One region of the Pseudoalteromonas sp. Of7M-16 genome, then DNA from elsewhere that is predicted to be linked to it. Evidence: predicted binding sites of a transcription regulator. Region 1 holds the regulator's gene; each other region holds the start of a gene.

Evidence for each region. Region 1 encodes FliA, which starts transcription of late flagellar genes. Its sites were predicted from a motif close to CTAAAGNTNNNNNNNNNNNNGCCGATA; they were not measured.
Region 2: the regulator FliA is predicted to act here: its motif matches at 2,497-2,523, upstream of MHN81_RS03710 (VC2046/SO_2500 family protein).
Region 3: the regulator FliA is predicted to act here: its motif matches at 2,071-2,097, upstream of MHN81_RS13130 (DUF3530 family protein).

What each region holds. Positions count from the first base shown of each region.
Region 1 covers NZ_JAKRFY010000018.1:56,699-62,278, forward strand. Annotated here, with positions in the region: gene MHN81_RS17880 (chemotaxis response regulator protein-glutamate methylesterase) at 1-179, opposite strand, end outside; gene MHN81_RS17885 (chemotaxis protein CheA) at 264-2,522, opposite strand; gene MHN81_RS17890 (protein phosphatase CheZ) at 2,538-3,305, opposite strand; gene cheY (chemotaxis response regulator CheY) at 3,326-3,709, opposite strand; gene MHN81_RS17900 (RNA polymerase sigma factor FliA) at 3,757-4,491, opposite strand; gene MHN81_RS17905 (MinD/ParA family protein) at 4,494-5,354, opposite strand; gene flhF (flagellar biosynthesis protein FlhF) at 5,347-5,580, opposite strand, start outside.
Region 2 covers NZ_JAKRFY010000002.1:373,486-379,065, reverse strand. Annotated here, with positions in the region: gene MHN81_RS03740 (HD domain-containing protein) at 1-366, shown strand, start outside; gene MHN81_RS03735 (ion channel) at 374-1,354, opposite strand; gene MHN81_RS03730 (YgjP-like metallopeptidase domain-containing protein) at 1,433-2,095, shown strand; tRNA gene MHN81_RS03725 (tRNA-Tyr) at 2,149-2,233, opposite strand; tRNA gene MHN81_RS03720 (tRNA-Tyr) at 2,257-2,341, opposite strand; tRNA gene MHN81_RS03715 (tRNA-Tyr) at 2,361-2,445, opposite strand; gene MHN81_RS03710 (VC2046/SO_2500 family protein) at 2,558-3,079, shown strand; gene MHN81_RS03705 (YchJ family metal-binding protein) at 3,172-3,627, opposite strand; gene MHN81_RS03700 (SulA-like leucine-rich domain-containing protein) at 3,643-4,068, opposite strand; gene MHN81_RS03695 (SEL1-like repeat protein) at 4,179-4,637, opposite strand; gene MHN81_RS03690 (NCS2 family permease) at 4,757-5,580, shown strand, end outside.
Region 3 covers NZ_JAKRFY010000011.1:81,545-87,124, forward strand. Annotated here, with positions in the region: gene nhaD (sodium:proton antiporter NhaD) at 1-807, opposite strand, end outside; gene MHN81_RS13125 (DUF368 domain-containing protein) at 1,075-2,013, opposite strand; gene MHN81_RS13130 (DUF3530 family protein) at 2,133-3,005, shown strand; gene djlA (co-chaperone DjlA) at 3,011-3,889, opposite strand; gene murU (N-acetylmuramate alpha-1-phosphate uridylyltransferase MurU) at 3,879-4,556, opposite strand; gene MHN81_RS13145 (phosphotransferase) at 4,553-5,580, opposite strand, start outside.

The DNA.
Region 1 (5,580 bases):
ACAGGCATTTCAACATCCATTGTAATTACGTCAGGGCGTAATTTACTGGCTTTCTCAACGGCCTCTTGACCATTTACTGCAAAATCAATGACTTCAATACCAGCATCTTTTTCCAGTATTTCACTTACACGACGACGAAAAAAACTTGAGTCATCAACAACTAATACTTTTACTGCCATTGGCATCGCTCTTTTTTATGTTACAGATCCGAAAAGTGGTGCCCTTGGCACCACTAATTCGGTGACAGCAAAAAGCGTCAAACGCTATTTGCCCGCGTAATGCTTCAACATACTTGGTACATCCAAAATCAATGCAATCCCGCCATCCGATGTGATGGTCGCACCTGCCATGCCTGGAGTACCTTGTAGTAAAGAATCGAGTGGTTTAATGACCACTTCCTCTTGACCTATTAATGAATCAACTACAAAACCAACTTGTTTAGTACCGATTTGTACTATCACCACGTGGCCTTCAGCTTTCTTCTGACTGATGTCAGTGCCTTTGACTAACCAATGTTCAAGATAAAAGAGTGGTATCGCTTTTTCTCTCACAATAATAGTCAATTGCCCATCAACTACATTGGTTTTAGTTAAATCGAGGTGGAAGATTTCGCTTACCCCAGCCAACGGCAAGGCAAACGTCTGCTCTCCAACCATCACCATTAATGTAGGTAAAATAGCAAGTGTGAGTGGCACTTTAATTTCTAATATGGTGCCCACTCCCAGCTCTGACTGAATGTTCACTTGGCCATTAAGCTGAGTAATTTTGGTTTTTACAACATCCATTCCAACACCTCGGCCCGAGATGTCAGATATTTGTTCTTTAGTCGAAAATCCTGGTGCAAAGATCAGGTTATATGCCTCTGTATCCGACAACCTGCTTGCCTGATCAGAATCAATTACGCCTTTACTAATCGCTATTTTCTTCAGTTTTTCAGGGTCCATACCGGCACCATCATCTCTGATGGTCAATAGGATATGATCACCTTCTTGTGAAGCTGACAAGGTCACTGTACCTGTACGCACTTTTCCAGCCGCTTCACGAACATCTGGCATTTCTATTCCGTGGTCAACAGAGTTTCTAACCAAGTGAACCAAAGGATCCGCCAGCGCCTCTACGAGGTTTTTATCTAAATCAGTATCTTCACCTTCAAGGATCAGATTAATATCTTTTTTAAGGCTACGCGCCAAATCCCTAACAACGCGAGGGAAGCGACCAAATACTTTCTTAATTGGCTGCATTCGCGTTTTCATAACAGCACCTTGCAAGTCTGCGGTAACCACATCTAGGTTTGAGATGGCTTTACCCATAGCTTCGCTGTTGCTGTTATTGGCAAGACTTACTAAACGATTTCGAACCAATACTAACTCACCGACCATATTCATTATTTGGTCTAAGCGTTTTGTATCAACACGGACTGTGGTCTCAGCTTGCGCTGCTGGCTTTTTCGCTGCTCCACCTTTTGGCTCTGCTTTAGCAGGCGCTGGTGCCGATTTTGCCGCAGGCTTCGCAGCCGGTTTTGGCGCTTCCACTTTTGCAGCTGGCTGAGGTTTAGGCTTTGGAACAGGGGCAGGTTCAGCTTTTGGTGCCGGTGCAGGTTCCGATTTTTCTGACGACTCTTCCTTGTTCTTAGGCGCCTGACCTTTACCATGTAGCTCGTCTAATAAGGCCTCAAATTCGTCATCATTTATTTCCTCATCAGCACCTGTCGATTCTGTCGCAGGCGCTGGTGTTGGTGCTGAAGCAGCTGGAGCCGCTGGCTTCTCAGGTTCAGTGGGTGTAGAACCAAACTGACCAACACCGTGTAACTCATCTAACAAACTATCGAATTCATCGTCAGTAATATCACCGTCATTTGCATTTGCTGGCGGTGCAGCAGGCGACGGGGCAGCCGGTGCTTGCTCTTCTACCGAAGGACCGTTTCCTGAGCCATGTAGCTCATCTAACAGGCTTTCAAATTCTTCTTCTGTTATTTCATCAATGTTATCAGACTTAGCGGGCTCGCTACTTTCTTCACTACTGCCATCTAAGTCAAAAAATACGTCAGCTTCAGGTTCGGGTGGTGCTTCTGGCGGCGGGGCAACAACAGCCTCTGGTTCTGGAGTTAATGCGACAGGTTCTTCGTCAGCAGATGCTGGTTGGCTAAGCTTGTGCAATACATCAAGTAACGCTTGATCAGCAGGTTCTGGTTGCTCGCGGTTTTGAATACAAGCAAACATATCGTTTATTGTATCCAGTGACTGCAAGATCACATCCATTAATTCTGGGTTGACTGAACGTTGGCCTTGTCTCAGTACATCGAAAACATTCTCAGCACCGTGACAAGCATCAACCAGCTCATTCATGCCTAGAAAGCCTGCACCACCTTTGACGGTGTGGAAACCTCTAAAAATTGCATTTAGTAAATCTTTGTCATCTGGGTTGTTTTCTAATTCAACGAGTTGCTCAGATAACAGTTCGAGTATTTCTCCAGCTTCAACAAGAAAGTCTTGTAAGATATCTTCATCGACTTCAAAGCTCATTATTATACTCTCCTATTAGAAACCCAAACTAGATAACAAATCATCAACTTCATCCTGACCAGACACAACATCGTCTCGTTCTTCAGCGTCAATGATAGGTCCTTCTGGACCAGATAGTTCATCAGTGGTGGTTTCAACTACTTCTTGTGGTTGTTGAGCCGTGCTAAGTTGACCCACTTCTGACGTGCCAAATACAGTTAATAAGTGAATTAAACTGTCTTCAACCTCTCTGACAAGTTCAATGACTCGGCGAATAACTTGACCGGTCAAATCTTGATAATCTTGCGCCATCAATACATTTGTCATCAAGGTTTGTAGCTCGTCGGTACGGCCTTGTGAAGATTGCATAAAGTCGTTTAAGTCGTGACACAGGGATTTAAACTCCCCTAATTGTATATCACGACTCATTAACCTATCCCAGGTAGGCTTTATTTCAGAAAGCTCATCTGCCAACTGTTGAGCAAGCGGCAAACTCGCTTCCACCGCGTCCATTGTTTTGTTAGCCGCGTTTTCTGTCATTTCCATGACATAATTTAAACGTTGTTTTGCATCTGGTAAGGCTTCAGTTGTTAAGTCTGATAAACGCGTATCTAACTCGAAGTTTTTCAACGATTCGTGTAATTGGCGTGTCAATTTTCCGACTTCAGCAAATAATTCAGATTGTTCTTTATTAGTCGCTTCAATTAAAATTTGATCAGCTTTTTCTTGTTCACCATTTTCAAGAAACTCAACAAGTTGCTTTGCTTGCTCTAATGTTATTTGTGGCGCAGAGGATTCTGACATAAGCCTATCCTTACTCGTAACTAGCCTAAGCGTTCAAAGACTTTTTCTAACTTAGTTTTCAATGTTCCAGCTGTAAATGGCTTGACGATATAACCATTCACACCAGCTTGAGCTGCTGCAACAATTTGTTCTTTTTTAGCTTCTGCAGTTACCATCAGCACAGGAATGTGCTTAAGGCTGTCATCGGCTCTTATCGCTCTTAGCAGGTCGATACCTTGCATACCTGGCATATTCCAATCGGTAACAACAAAGTCAAATTCTTGATTTTGCAACATTGGAAGCGCAGTGCTGCCATCATCTGCCTCTTGAACATTTGTAAAGCCTAAGTCTCTCAACAGGTTTTTGATTATTCTTCTCATTGTAGAGAAATCATCAACCACGAGAATTTTCATGTTCTTATCCAAAACTTCCTCCGGTGAGGTTTGAACCTAAATAAATAATAAAATGTACTCTAATTGATCCAGTCATTTATCTTGGCTCTGAGTTTAATCATTGCCTGACCATGAATCTGACTCACTCGAGACTCGCTCACATCAAGGATCTGGCCAATCTCTTTTAAATTCATTTCATCGTTATAGTACAAAGACAGAACCATCGCATCTCGCTCCGGTAATGTTTTAATTGCTTCTACTAACGATTCATTAAAGCGCTCATTCTTAACGTTATTGAATGGTTTGTCTAGCGCTAAATCACTGCCTGCAGGTGAAATTACATCTTGATCGACACCCAAGTCTTCAATGCCAATAATTTTACTTGCATTTACGTCATGTAAAATATGATGGTACTCATCTAAGGGAATATCAAGTTTTTCAGCGATTTCAGTATCTTTAGGCTCTCGGCCTAAGGCTGTTTCCAGCTCAGAAATTGCCTCTGCCACCATACGGCTATTTTTATGAACTGAGCGTGGAGCCCAGTCTCCGCGGCGTATTTCATCTAACATAGCACCGCGAATTCGAATCCCAGCAAAGGTTTCAAAACTAGCCCCTTTACTTGCATCAAAATTCTTTGTCGCTTCAATTAAGCCGATCATGCCTGATTGAATTAGGTCATCGAGTTGAACGCTCGCGGGTAGCCTCGCGAGCAAATGACAAGCAACTTTTTTGACTAAAGGTGTATGACGCTCAACCACCTTATTCAGGTGATCTGCTGTTTGATATCCCGCCATTCGATTGACCGGTGTAGCCATAATTACCCGTTAACTAGTTGCTCAATGAAAAACTCTAAGTGACCTGAAGGCTGGTGAGGTACAGGCCATTTCACTGCTTTACTTGCCAATCCCCTAAATGCAACTGCTGCTGGGGAATTAGGGTAGAGTTCCACGATCGTTTTTTGACGACGCGAAGACTTTCGCATATTTTCGTCGAAAGGTATTGTTGCAACGAGTTCAAGCGCTACATCTAAAAACCTGTCCGTCACTTTCGAGAGCTTTGCAAAAAGTTCTTGGCCTTCGCGAAGGCTTCTCACCATATTCGCGACAATTTTAAATTTGTAAACTCCGTGCTCTCGGCTTAATACTTTTATCAGTGCGTAAGCATCTGTGATTGACGTTGGCTCATCACAAACGACAACCATGACATCTTGAGCTGCTCTTGAAAAACTGAGTACCATATCTGAAATACCAGCAGCCGTATCAACAATCAGAACATCAAAATCGTTGCTTAATTCACTGAATGCTCGAATAAGACCTGCATGTTCTGCTGGGCTTAATTCAACCATATTTTGAGAGCCTGAAGTAGCAGGCACAATTCTTATACCAGCAGGCCCTTCAACTAAAATCTCATCTAATTCACATTCGCCGGATAGCACATGAGACAGGTTGCGTTCAACACGTAACCCTAGCATTACGTCACAATTTGCTAATCCAAGGTCAGCATCTAAAACTAATACTCTATGGCCTTGTTGTCCTAACGCAATCGCAGTATTCAATGAAACATTGGTCTTACCGACTCCTCCTTTACCACCAGTTACTGCTATTACTTTTACTCCGTGGTTACTTTTTTGATTCATTTTACGCAGGCCACTTGCTTGATCTAAAACTGTATTAATCATACATTCCTACTGTCTGGGACGCCACTGCTTCACGTCGTGAATGTTGTGCTTTTGTTCTTTTTAAATACAATTGCTCAGCCTTTTTAACTAATTTTTGAGCATTTGCTACACGAATGTCTTCTGGCACTCGCTGTCCGTTGGTAAGATACCCTATTGGCAAACGATTTTGAATCGCAATACTAATAATCTCACCTAAACTTAGACATTCATCAAGTTTTGTAAAAAT
Region 2 (5,580 bases), on a different contig from region 1:
GACAAATTAGAAGGAATATATCACGCAATCGTTGCACACAGTTTCAGTGCGAACGTGTCGCCAACGACACTCGAAGCACAAATCGTACAAGATGCTGACAGAATGGATGCATTAGGGGCAATAGGTGTGAGCCGTTGTATGAAAGTCGGCGGCGCAATAGCTAGACACCTATATCATACCGAAGACCCGTTTTGTGAGAAAAGAGAGCCAGATGATAAAAGTTATACTATTGATCATTTCTTTGTGAAGTTGCTGCACATTGAGTCGCAGATGCATACTGAGGCGGCAAAAAAAGAAGCCCAGAGGCGCACAGAGTTTATGCAACTGTTCTTGAGGGAGTTAGGGCGTGAAATTTCGAATGACTAGGTAGAAGCTACCTAGTCATTCTTTTAACGAATACAACGACGAATAGCGCCAATGAAAAGCTGCCAATAAAAGCTTCTATGGTCGCTATTAGGCGAGTAATACCAACCGGTGTGATATCCCCATACCCTAAGGTAGTAAATGTAACAACGCTAAAATAGAAGCAATTCAGCATTGAATGAAGGTTTTGTTTGAGGGGCGCATTGGTCGAAAATTGAATAATTTCGCCGTTGTAATTAATACCCAGCATAAAATAACAAAGAGCACACAATAAAATCATACCTAAGCTAAAGCGAATTACATTTTCTGGTTTTTCCCCATATCCGCATAACATGTCGATAAAGCTCGATACTAAGCGCTTTTTTGAATAGGTTGGGTATTGTGCATGGCGCATGCGCAACTCGCTATAAGTATACTTTCCTGCCATCTCAAACAAACCCTGCTGTTCAGCACCTTTTCTTAGTAATCTGTATATCTCTTCGCTTTGTAAATATAAATCTTGCGCTTCCTCTATATTTTTTTGTTTGGTTGCCTCAATGGCTTGTTTTTCTTGTAAGAGCTTGTCGCCCAATACGAGGTTATCAATTCTAGTTGCATTCAATTTCACTCCAAGAATATTGGTGTTTTCTAACTTGCAACAGTGTAGGTTCGCATCCCTTAAGTCCGCTTTCATTAAAGATGCATTTTGAATTGTACTGTTAAAGAGGTGAGCACCGTGTAAGTTCGCTCTATAAAAGTTGCTATACGATAGGTCATAGCCGTTGTGATCATTGAACTTAACGAGGTTTAGTCCTTCCAAATTAGCTCTTTTCAGCTCAAGCCCTTGCAGTAACCCCCCTTTTTTGGCATAACGTTCGAGTTTGTGAGATAGCTCTAATCCACTTTTGTCGAATTTGGCATCGTGCCAAAAACAATATCCAGAGCCCATGTCTATTTCTTGACACTTGTGTCCATCAGGAGATGTATACTGACATTTAGGTTTATTGTTCATGGCAGCCTGTTTTTTCCGTAATAAGTATAAAGGTTAGCAGCAAATTAGATTGATAGATGAAAAAGCAATAAATTTACTATGAATTTCAATTACCAACTTAAGCTCAGTCGACGAAGAAAGACAGTTGCAATTAAAGTAAAACCGGACGGAGTTGTCGTTTATGCGCCTGAGGGGATTTGTGAAAACTGGTTACAGGGTTGGCTGAGCTCAAAGCAAAGCTGGGTTGCTCAAAAACAGCGTTTGGTAGCAGATTCTTTACCATGTAAGCAAACACCAATAGAAAAAGTGGCAATCTATGGAGAGCACTACACGGTTTGTTATGGGCATTCGTCTGGCTATATTGATCACCAATACCATTGCATCTATATAGAATCTTCAATGCAACAGCACAGAGATAACCACATTGGAGAAATATATGATTTGTTTAAGGTTGAACTTGAAGCCTATTTACATGCAAGATTACCTTACTATCAGGCTTTGATGGGGTCGGAATATAAAACCCTAAAAGTACGCTTTTATAAACGGCGGTGGGGCAGCCTTTCTAGTAAAGGTGTATTAGCTTTCAACAGTGCTTTATTGAGTGCACCTAAATGGGTTATTGATTATGTGATAGTGCATGAGCTCGCGCATTATCATGTCATGGCGCACAATCAGGCATTCTGGCGTATTGTAGGGCGTTATAATCCTGAATTTGAAAAAGCAAAGGCATATTTGAAGCAGGAAATGAAGATTATCCTGTAGATACTAAAAATGAAATGAAGATGTAAAGAAATTAAATTAAGATAAAAAGGAAGTGGTGGAGGGAGCTGGATTCGAACCAGCGAAGGCTGAGCCGTCAGATTTACAGTCTGATCCCTTTGGCCGCTCGGGAACCCCTCCATAACAGATTTTCAAGTACAAAGTGGTGGAGGGAGCTGGATTCGAACCAGCGAAGGCTGAGCCGTCAGATTTACAGTCTGATCCCTTTGGCCGCTCGGGAACCCCTCCAATTGTACTTTGTCGTTGATGGTGGAGGGAGCTGGATTCGAACCAGCGAAGGCTGAGCCGTCAGATTTACAGTCTGATCCCTTTGGCCGCTCGGGAACCCCTCCTCAACAACGGCGCTGATAATAACAAAGTTTTTGGCGAAGTAAAGAAATGTCCTAAAGTTTTTTCAAAAAATGCCGATAAATTTTCAGACTTTGAAAATTTTGGCGAAAATCCATGCAGATAGAACAATTGTTACTCAAAGAAGCGCAATTAGGCAATGCGTTGAGTTTGAGTGTCCATGAATCGCGTAGAAGCGATTTTGCTCTGCTATTAAGTGCATTATCACAAGATGCATTGGATTTTAGCCAGTTTGACTTACCACGAAGTGCTGTTGACGAAGCTGATAAGTCTGAAGAGGCATTGCGAAAAGAGTTACAAGTAGGCCCGAAGCAGCCATTGGCACCTGAAGAGTTTGATTTTTTAATCGGACAATACAACCGTTATTTTGTGAAGGATGGTGGGTTAGAAGACATCAAGCTAAATGAGTGCCTTGACCCTGAACCATTTCATATTCGTGATGATAAAACGCATATCCCTTTAAACGTCATGGAAAACCTAGAGCCGGCAGTGAAAGCAAAACTATATAAACAAAAGCATCCTGAAATTGAGGTTAAAGAAAGAGAAATAGATGCTGCCGGGTTTTATGATCAGTTGGCCAGTGGAGAAATGCAGTCTCAATTAAATGTGGCTGTATAATCGCTTTATTATGATTCTGATAAGATAGGGAGTGCTGATTAAATCTCGAAAGTGGCATTGGTGAGGTAACGCCACTTCAGGCTGAATGCAGGTTATCCGTGACATTTCTTGAACTTTTTCCCACTTAAGCAGGGACAAGGATCGTTTCGGCTTACTTTTTTACTTTCTTCAGGGTAAAGAGCGCCGTCAAGATATAGCCATGCGCCATTCTCTTTTACAAATCTGGAGCGTTCGTGCAACACGCTCAGCTGCACCCCTTCTAAATACGCTGCTTTGAATTCTACATATTGATATTGGTCATCTTGATCAGTTTCAATAACATCCAAATGAACAAACTTAACTTGCTGAGCGAACATGAGTATATCTTCGACTGTGTGCTCGCTGCGTGTTTTTGATGCATACGTATTTAAAATATACTCACATTCCTTTGTACAGTATGCACTATAACGAGAGCGCATTAGCTGTTCAGATTGGTGAGGAATAGACTGTCCTTTAATAAATGGCTTGCAGCATTGCTCAAAGGCTTGTGTGTTACCACAAAAACACATAAATGACCTATATAGTTAGTGTGTGAGCTTTGATAGTGGCAATTGAGCAAAGTCTTTAAAGCAGTACAGTGCTGTTTTAGAGTGATTTAGGCTACGATATTCAATTTGCTTTTTCGTTAAAATACCAGGCCAAGTGATGACAGCTGCAAAATTACCATTGGACAAAGCGCTATCCAGTGTGTGCTCTAAGTTTATCAGATCCTTTTGCTTAAGCACTAGTAGCTTATTAACATCAATATTGTAGCCATCTAACATAGATTTACTGAAAACCTGATCTGGTGCTATCAAAAGTGTCCAGCCGGCTTTTGAATTGCAACGATATAAGATTTTTAAAAGTTCATTACTGGTGGTTGTTTCATCGTATGCATCCAAGATATTCAAACTACTGGCATGACTAATGCTGCTCGATTGCGTTTTTACATTGGGTGTGATTGGTAACATGATTAGACCACTGATTCTTTATACAGTATGTATACAGTATTTCATACAGTGGTTTTAATCAAGTTTTATTTGGTGTTTTTTTGTTCACTTCGACTTGTTAATACCTGAAGCTACTCTGGGCTTGCCCCAAAATGCATTTGCTGATGGATTTGTTCAAATAAAGTAGCAGCATAGCACTGTGCATCTATATAACGTTTTGTTGTCAGGTGAGGGCGGACTTCATTGAGAGTACTTAATGCCGCGCTATTGCCTTGACTCTGCGCTAAGCTTAACCAAGCGACACCGTGAAAAACACTTTTAGGCACGCCTTGGCCTTTTATAAATAACAAGCCCAAATAAAATTGTGCTTTGTTATCACCAGACATCGCTGCCAATCTCATCCACTTAGCGGCAAGCGGATACTGCTTTTCTTTGATGTAATAAAGGCCTTTTTTATAAGCTTGTTCTGGATCTTGTGCCTTTGGCCAGCTGTGTTTGGGGTCTGGTTCTTGGGTGACAAATTCGAGTACATTGAATAGTTGCTGCTCGAGGTCTCCGCCATAAGCTTTTGTAGATTGATTACTTTTCATACTCTCTTCACTTATTACAACTTAGTTTTCATTGTAGCTGATTTTTAGTTTATTTGTCCGTTAATGACGAGGAAATATGGTAAAATCGCCTCCCTCGTTTCTATTTAAAATACAAAGACATGCTAGAAAAACTATTTTCTCTCAAAGCGCTACAGACCAATGTAAAAACGGAGGTCGTGGCAGGGCTCACTACATTTATTACCATGGTTTATATTGTATTTGTTAACCCGGCCATGTTGGCTGAAGCCGGGATTGATCATGGTGCAGCGTTCGTTGCCACTTGTTTAGCCGCTGCAATTGGCTGTTTTATTATGGGCTTCTTTGCAAATTACCCATTGGCTTTGGCACCTGGTATGGGGTTAAACGCATTTTTTACGTATGGTGTTGTTTTAGGTATGGGGCATAGCTGGCAAACTGCCTTGGGGGCGGTCTTCTTATCTGGGTGCCTGTTTTTACTACTAAGTATTTTCAAAATTAGAGAGTGGGTAATTCAGGCAATTCCAGTTGTACTCAAGCGTGCGATAGCAACTGGGATTGGGGCGTTTTTGGCTTTGATCGCATTAAAGAATGCTGAAATTATTGTTTCAAGCCCAGCCACTTTTGTGCAACTTGGCGATATTACCAGTCCCGGTCCATTGTTGGCCATTTTCAGCCTTTTTGTGATTACTGCACTAATGTATAGAGAGTGGAAAAGTGGTGTATTGATCAGTATTTTATTAGTCACGGTTGTCGCTTGGGCGGCAGGTTTAGTTGAGTACCAAGGCATTGTTTCTGCACCACCGAGCATTGCGCCTACGTTAGGCCAATTAGATATTGCCGGCGCATTAGAAATTACTATGCTGAGCGTGGTATTTGCTTTCTTATTTGTTGACCTGTTTGATACTAGCGGTACTTTGGTCGCAGTAACTCAAAAAGCGGGCATTGCAGATGAAAAAGGAAATAT
Region 3 (5,580 bases), on a different contig from region 1:
AGCAACGGTTAATAAAAACAAAGTCAAAATTCGCAGCGCACCGCGTTTAAGCTCAACGCTTTCACAGCTCGCGGAGGGTTTCTTATTTGGAACAAACAGACTCATTATCGCCGCCGGTACCACATAGTTTGCAATTGACGGCACGAGCAATACAAAAAACTCATTAAACTTAACCATCCCGGCCTGCCACACCATCAGCGTAGTGATATCACCAAATGGGCTAAAGGCTCCACCTGCGTTTGCAGCGACAACGATATTGATACAACTTAGATTGATAAACTTTTTGTCTCCTTCCGCTACTTTCATGATCACGGCGCACATTAACAAAGCTGTAGTTAAATTATCGGCAATAGGTGAAATAAAAAATGACAAAAAGCCCGTTAGCCAAAACAGGGTTTTGTAGTTGAATTCTTTTCTTACCATCCATGCGCGAAGCGAGTCGAATAACCTGCGCTCTTCCAGTGCATTGATATACGTCATTGCCACTAACAAAAACAGCATGAGTTCTGCAAACTCGAGTAGGTTATGGCGAAAAGCATGCTCAGTTGCATCTGGCATGCCTTGCTCAATATAATAAGCGCCAATTAAAATCCAAATTAACCCAGCGGCAACCAAAACCGGTTTTGACTTTCGCATATGTAATTTTTCTTCCAGCATTACAAGGGTATAGGCAACCACAAAAATGGCTATGCATATAAAACCCAAAGTGTTAGCGGTCAAATCGAGTTGAGTAGTAGAAGCAAACGCTGAAAAATTGATCCCCAGCAAACAGAACAATAGCAGGCAACTTATCCCTACAAGTTTCATTTCAAGGTGTTTCCTTGTTTAGTGAGTACATCTTCGCCAGAAAGTAACACACTTTTTACACTTGTGGCATTGTACTCTAGTCTAATTTTTACAGCTGGTTTACGAAAAAACAGGTGAAAGCATGAGCTAACATGGCGAACCTTATGATATCGCGGAATTATGATTATTTCGTTAACTTGATTTTGTTGGCTCAGGTAAAAAGAGCAATGGGAAGCTCAAACGACAAAAAATGAGCCACATAGAAAGTGGCTCGATTTAGCAATTAGGTTAGTCCTGATGGCTAAGCTTATCTAGCGCTAGTATTAACATCAGTCCTACAACAGCCAGTACTGAGCAAAGTAGTAACTGGGCATCTTGACCCGTGACTTGCGTAAACTCCATCGGTGAAATATTTTTTTGCATTAGAGGCTTTTCAACGCCGCTCGAATTGACATAGGTTGTCACGACCTTTTTCCATGGCCACAACATGTTTAATGAGCCGATGAGAAAACCAGACAACAAAGCAAATGTAACTTGTTCAAATCGTGCCAAGAGCCACGATAAAAATCTTGAAAACATCATCAGCCCACACACACATCCAATCAAGAACAAGCCAACCAGAGCAAAGTCACGATCATTCACCGCATTTAAGACATGTCCATACATTCCCAACAAAAGCAAAATAAAGCTCCCGGAAATACCGGGCAAAATCATCGCGCAAATTGCAATGCTTCCAGCAACGAAATAAAACCAAGGTTGTGCCTGAGCTTCCGCTGGACTCAATGATGTAATCACCAGTGCTATCAGCGCTCCAACAACACAACTTGCAATGTGCTTAAGCTGCCAGCGCTCCACCTGTTTTGCAATGTACACAAATGAGGCGATGATCAACCCAAAAAAGAATGACCAAACCAGCTGCTGATGATTGTCTAGCAGATAGGTAATAATTTTTGCCAGTGATAAAGCACTGGTAAATAGCCCTCCAAATACAGCTAGCAAAAAGTTTCCGTCAACATGTGCCCACGCATCTTTTATTTTCCCCTTCAAAACCATCTGTAAAGCGGCTACGTTGACATTTTTAATTGCGGCTAAAAGGCGTGCATAGATACCGGTAATAAAAGCAATTGTCCCCCCGGAAACACCTGGAACAACGTCCGCAGCGCCCATACCTGCACCTTTAAAAAACAGCCAAATATAATCACGTTTGCTATCTGCCACTTTAGACACTTTTGAACCTCCATAATTTGATACCCGCACAGTGTATCAAATTCCCGAATTAAAATACTAAAGCTCGCTGGTTTTTAGTCGATACTTAAGTTAGCCGCAGCGGATTTGACGAATACTCGATGAAACATACGATAATTTCACATTTAATTATTTTTTTATGCACTATCGCCGCATTCAAAAACCAGAGTTTAGCAATAGAGCACATTGCACCTGTAGCCAAAGTCGAAGTAATAGAAGCCGATTTGAGTTACTGGTTGCCCAGCGACTCTTTCATTACTATCAAAGACGATGACAGAGAGATCCCTGTGCTTTTCTCCGAATATATGAGTGGTAGCAAGCGAGGTATTATTGTCATGCTGCCAGGCATAGAGCAGTCGCCTTTACAAGGAAACGGTCTGAGTTACTTGCGTGAGGCACTCAATGATGATGGCTACGACACCTATGTGATCCCCTCGCCCGGTTTCAATGCCAACGCCGACTTAATGCAAGACGCCATTGCAAATACAGCCAAAAGCGAATCAAACGCACCGCGACAAACTGTTATCTCTGCGATAAGCGAATCCGCCCTAAATGATTACAAAACTGAACTTGTGGCACGCTTTGATGCGCTATATAAAACTTTGGCGCTACGTGAACATGAGCACATTGCCATTGTTGCGTTTGGCAACAGTGCGGGGTTATTTGCCGAGTATCTAGCTACGCTGCCCAAAATACGTGTGGATGCTTTGGTCACTGTCAGCGCTCAACTTGCAAACCCAAATAGAAACAAGCACCTCGCAGCAAGTTTATCGCTGGTAAGCCCAGCACTGCTAGACGTTTTTTATTCATACGATAACCCTGCTGTGCTTCACACAATCAAAGATAGACGTCGATGGGCAAAAAGAAATAGTAAATACGATTATCGTCAAAGGGAGCTTTTCGGCCAAAACTCCCAACAAAACCAACATTATAGATTGCGAAAAGAACTTTCTGGTTTTTTAAGACAGCTCTAGACGTGCTATTTTTTAAGCACTTCGTAGGCCGCTTGAATACTTTGCGATTTGGCTTTTGCAACTTCCATCATATGTTCAGGTAACCCTTGAGATACCAATTTGTCTGGATGATGCTGTGCCATCAATTTACGGTATGCACGTTTAATCTCTTTATCACTTGCACCTTGCTCAAGTCCTAACACGGCTAATGCATGCTCCTTGGATACATCAGTGCTAGCGGCTGTGTTTTGGCGGTAGTTACCCGACTGTTCACGCTCTTGCCTAAAACTACTTTGTGAATGACGGCTTTGCTGCTGCGATTGCCATTGAGCCCGCTGCTGTCTGAACTTAAATTCTGCTTGATAGCGTTTTAATACGAAATTAAAGTGCTTGTTACCAATACCTAAAAATTTACTGACCAATTTCAGCAGTTCCAACTCCTTGCTGGAAAGGTGGCCGTCTGAAAACGCCATTTGAATTTGAATCTCTAAAAACAGCTGCAATAAATCATAGCGTCGTGCAAATGCCTCTTTAAAGTCCTCTACAGCTTCTTTAATAGAAAAGTCACTTTGCTTACCAGAGTTGAAGGCACTTTGTGCTTCTTTGCGGTCGTCACCATGTAGAGCCATCTCATCCATAAAAGCTGAAGCGGCACGGATATGCACCTCGCTCACTCTACCGTTAGATTTCGCGATATGGCCCATAACCGCAAAGCAGCTAGAAAAGAACAGTGCTTGACGTTCATTTAGGTCATCGCCACTAAAAAAACCTTGAAACCCACCAGCCTTGTCAAAGTCTTGCTTTAAGCTTTTATCAAACAAATGGCCCAAATAAAATCCAAGGGCAGCTCCAAGCCATTTCCCAAACAAAAAACCAAACCCAGTACCTAGAATTTTACCCCACATTACTAGCCTCCAAGGCTGCGTTGATCTCAGACAGTCGCTCTGGTGTACCTATATCATGCCATACCCCGACGTACAATTCACAAGAAACCACCCCTTCCTCTATTCCAGATCTTAACATTGGTCCAAGTGGAATTTTTTCTACTGAAAGGTTGTCAAAAAATGCCCTATGATACAGCCCGATACCAGAAAATGTATAAGTTTGCTCATTGGCTGGTTGGTGACTTAAACGAAAATCTCCAGCGGGGTTGTGAGGTGGGTTTTCCACCAAAACTAGGTGTGCTTCTGCGGGCATAAGTTGTAACTGACTTAACGCATGTACATCATAATCGGTAAAGATATCACCATTAATCACAATAAAAGTATCATGATCTTTGCACAACATTGGCATTGCTTTAACAATTCCACCGGCAGTTTCCAGCCCCCCATCGGGCTCGTAACTGTAGTCAATTTGCATACCTAAACGCTTGCCATCACCAAAATAGCGTTCTATTTTGTCGCCTTGCCACGCTAAATTGATCACCACTTGCGTAATACCTGCCAACTTTAATCTTTCGAGGTGGTATTGTATTAGTGGCTTATTGCCAACTTCTAATAAAGGTTTTGGCATATCTGCGGTCAAGGGCATCATACGCTGCCCGCGACCAGCGGCTAAGATCATTGCTTTCATAATGATTCTGTTAATTTCTTTTCTATCATAGGTATTATCTCGGATTGTAACCAAGTTGCAAGCCATTGAAACTCAGTAAACATCTCCGCAGTTTCCACGATGTAATTTATAGTTGGTAATATGCTTGGTAAGTAGCCAGGTTTGTCATCTCGCAAATGTAACCGAGCGAAAATACCTGCCGCTTTTAAATGCCTTTGTAGTCCTGTTAAATTAAAATACTCTTCATATTGTGCAAAAGACATATCAGGGAGTAATCCGGCGTCTGAAAGGTGCTGATAACTTTCTCTCTTCAATTGCTCAAACTGTTGTGACGGCAACTTAAGATAGCAATCCTTTAGCAGCGAAACAGCATCATAACAAACAGGGCCCACTACTGCGTCTTGATAGTCAATAAGACGCCCACGGGCTTGGCTATACATAATATTGCGGCTGTGGAAGTCTCGATGCATTACAACTTGAGGCTGCGCTACCATAGACTCGCTAAGGCGGGTAACTAATAGTTGCCAATTGTGCGTTACCTCAGCGGTGCACCTATAATTCAGCCAAGATTCCAGTAACCAAGATTTAAAAATGTTTATCTCCTGCTCGATAAACGCTGCGTCATAAGTGTTCATCCATTTAGATACTTCAAGCGTTGCAATTTGCGGCAACCAAGCAAGTAACTCACTGTAACAACTGTAATCCCCTTGCTGAGCAATAATATCTGCAAGATGGACCGACCCCAAATCTTCCAACAGCACAAACCCAAGCTCGATATCGAAAGCCAATATCTCTGGTACAGCCAATCCACCTTGAGAAAAAACATGATTGAGGTGAACAAATGCTTCAATCGAGCCTTTTTCTGGTGGTACATCCATTAAGATATGCTCAGACTGTGTTGTGCGAACGCGAAAATATAATCTAAAGCTTGCATCTCCTGTAATAGCAGAGATGTTCAATTCATCATCATCTTGTTTAAGTTGTTTAATATGTGTCTCGACAAAGCGTATTCTTTGTTCTTTTCGTTGCAATGCAAGTGTTAGAG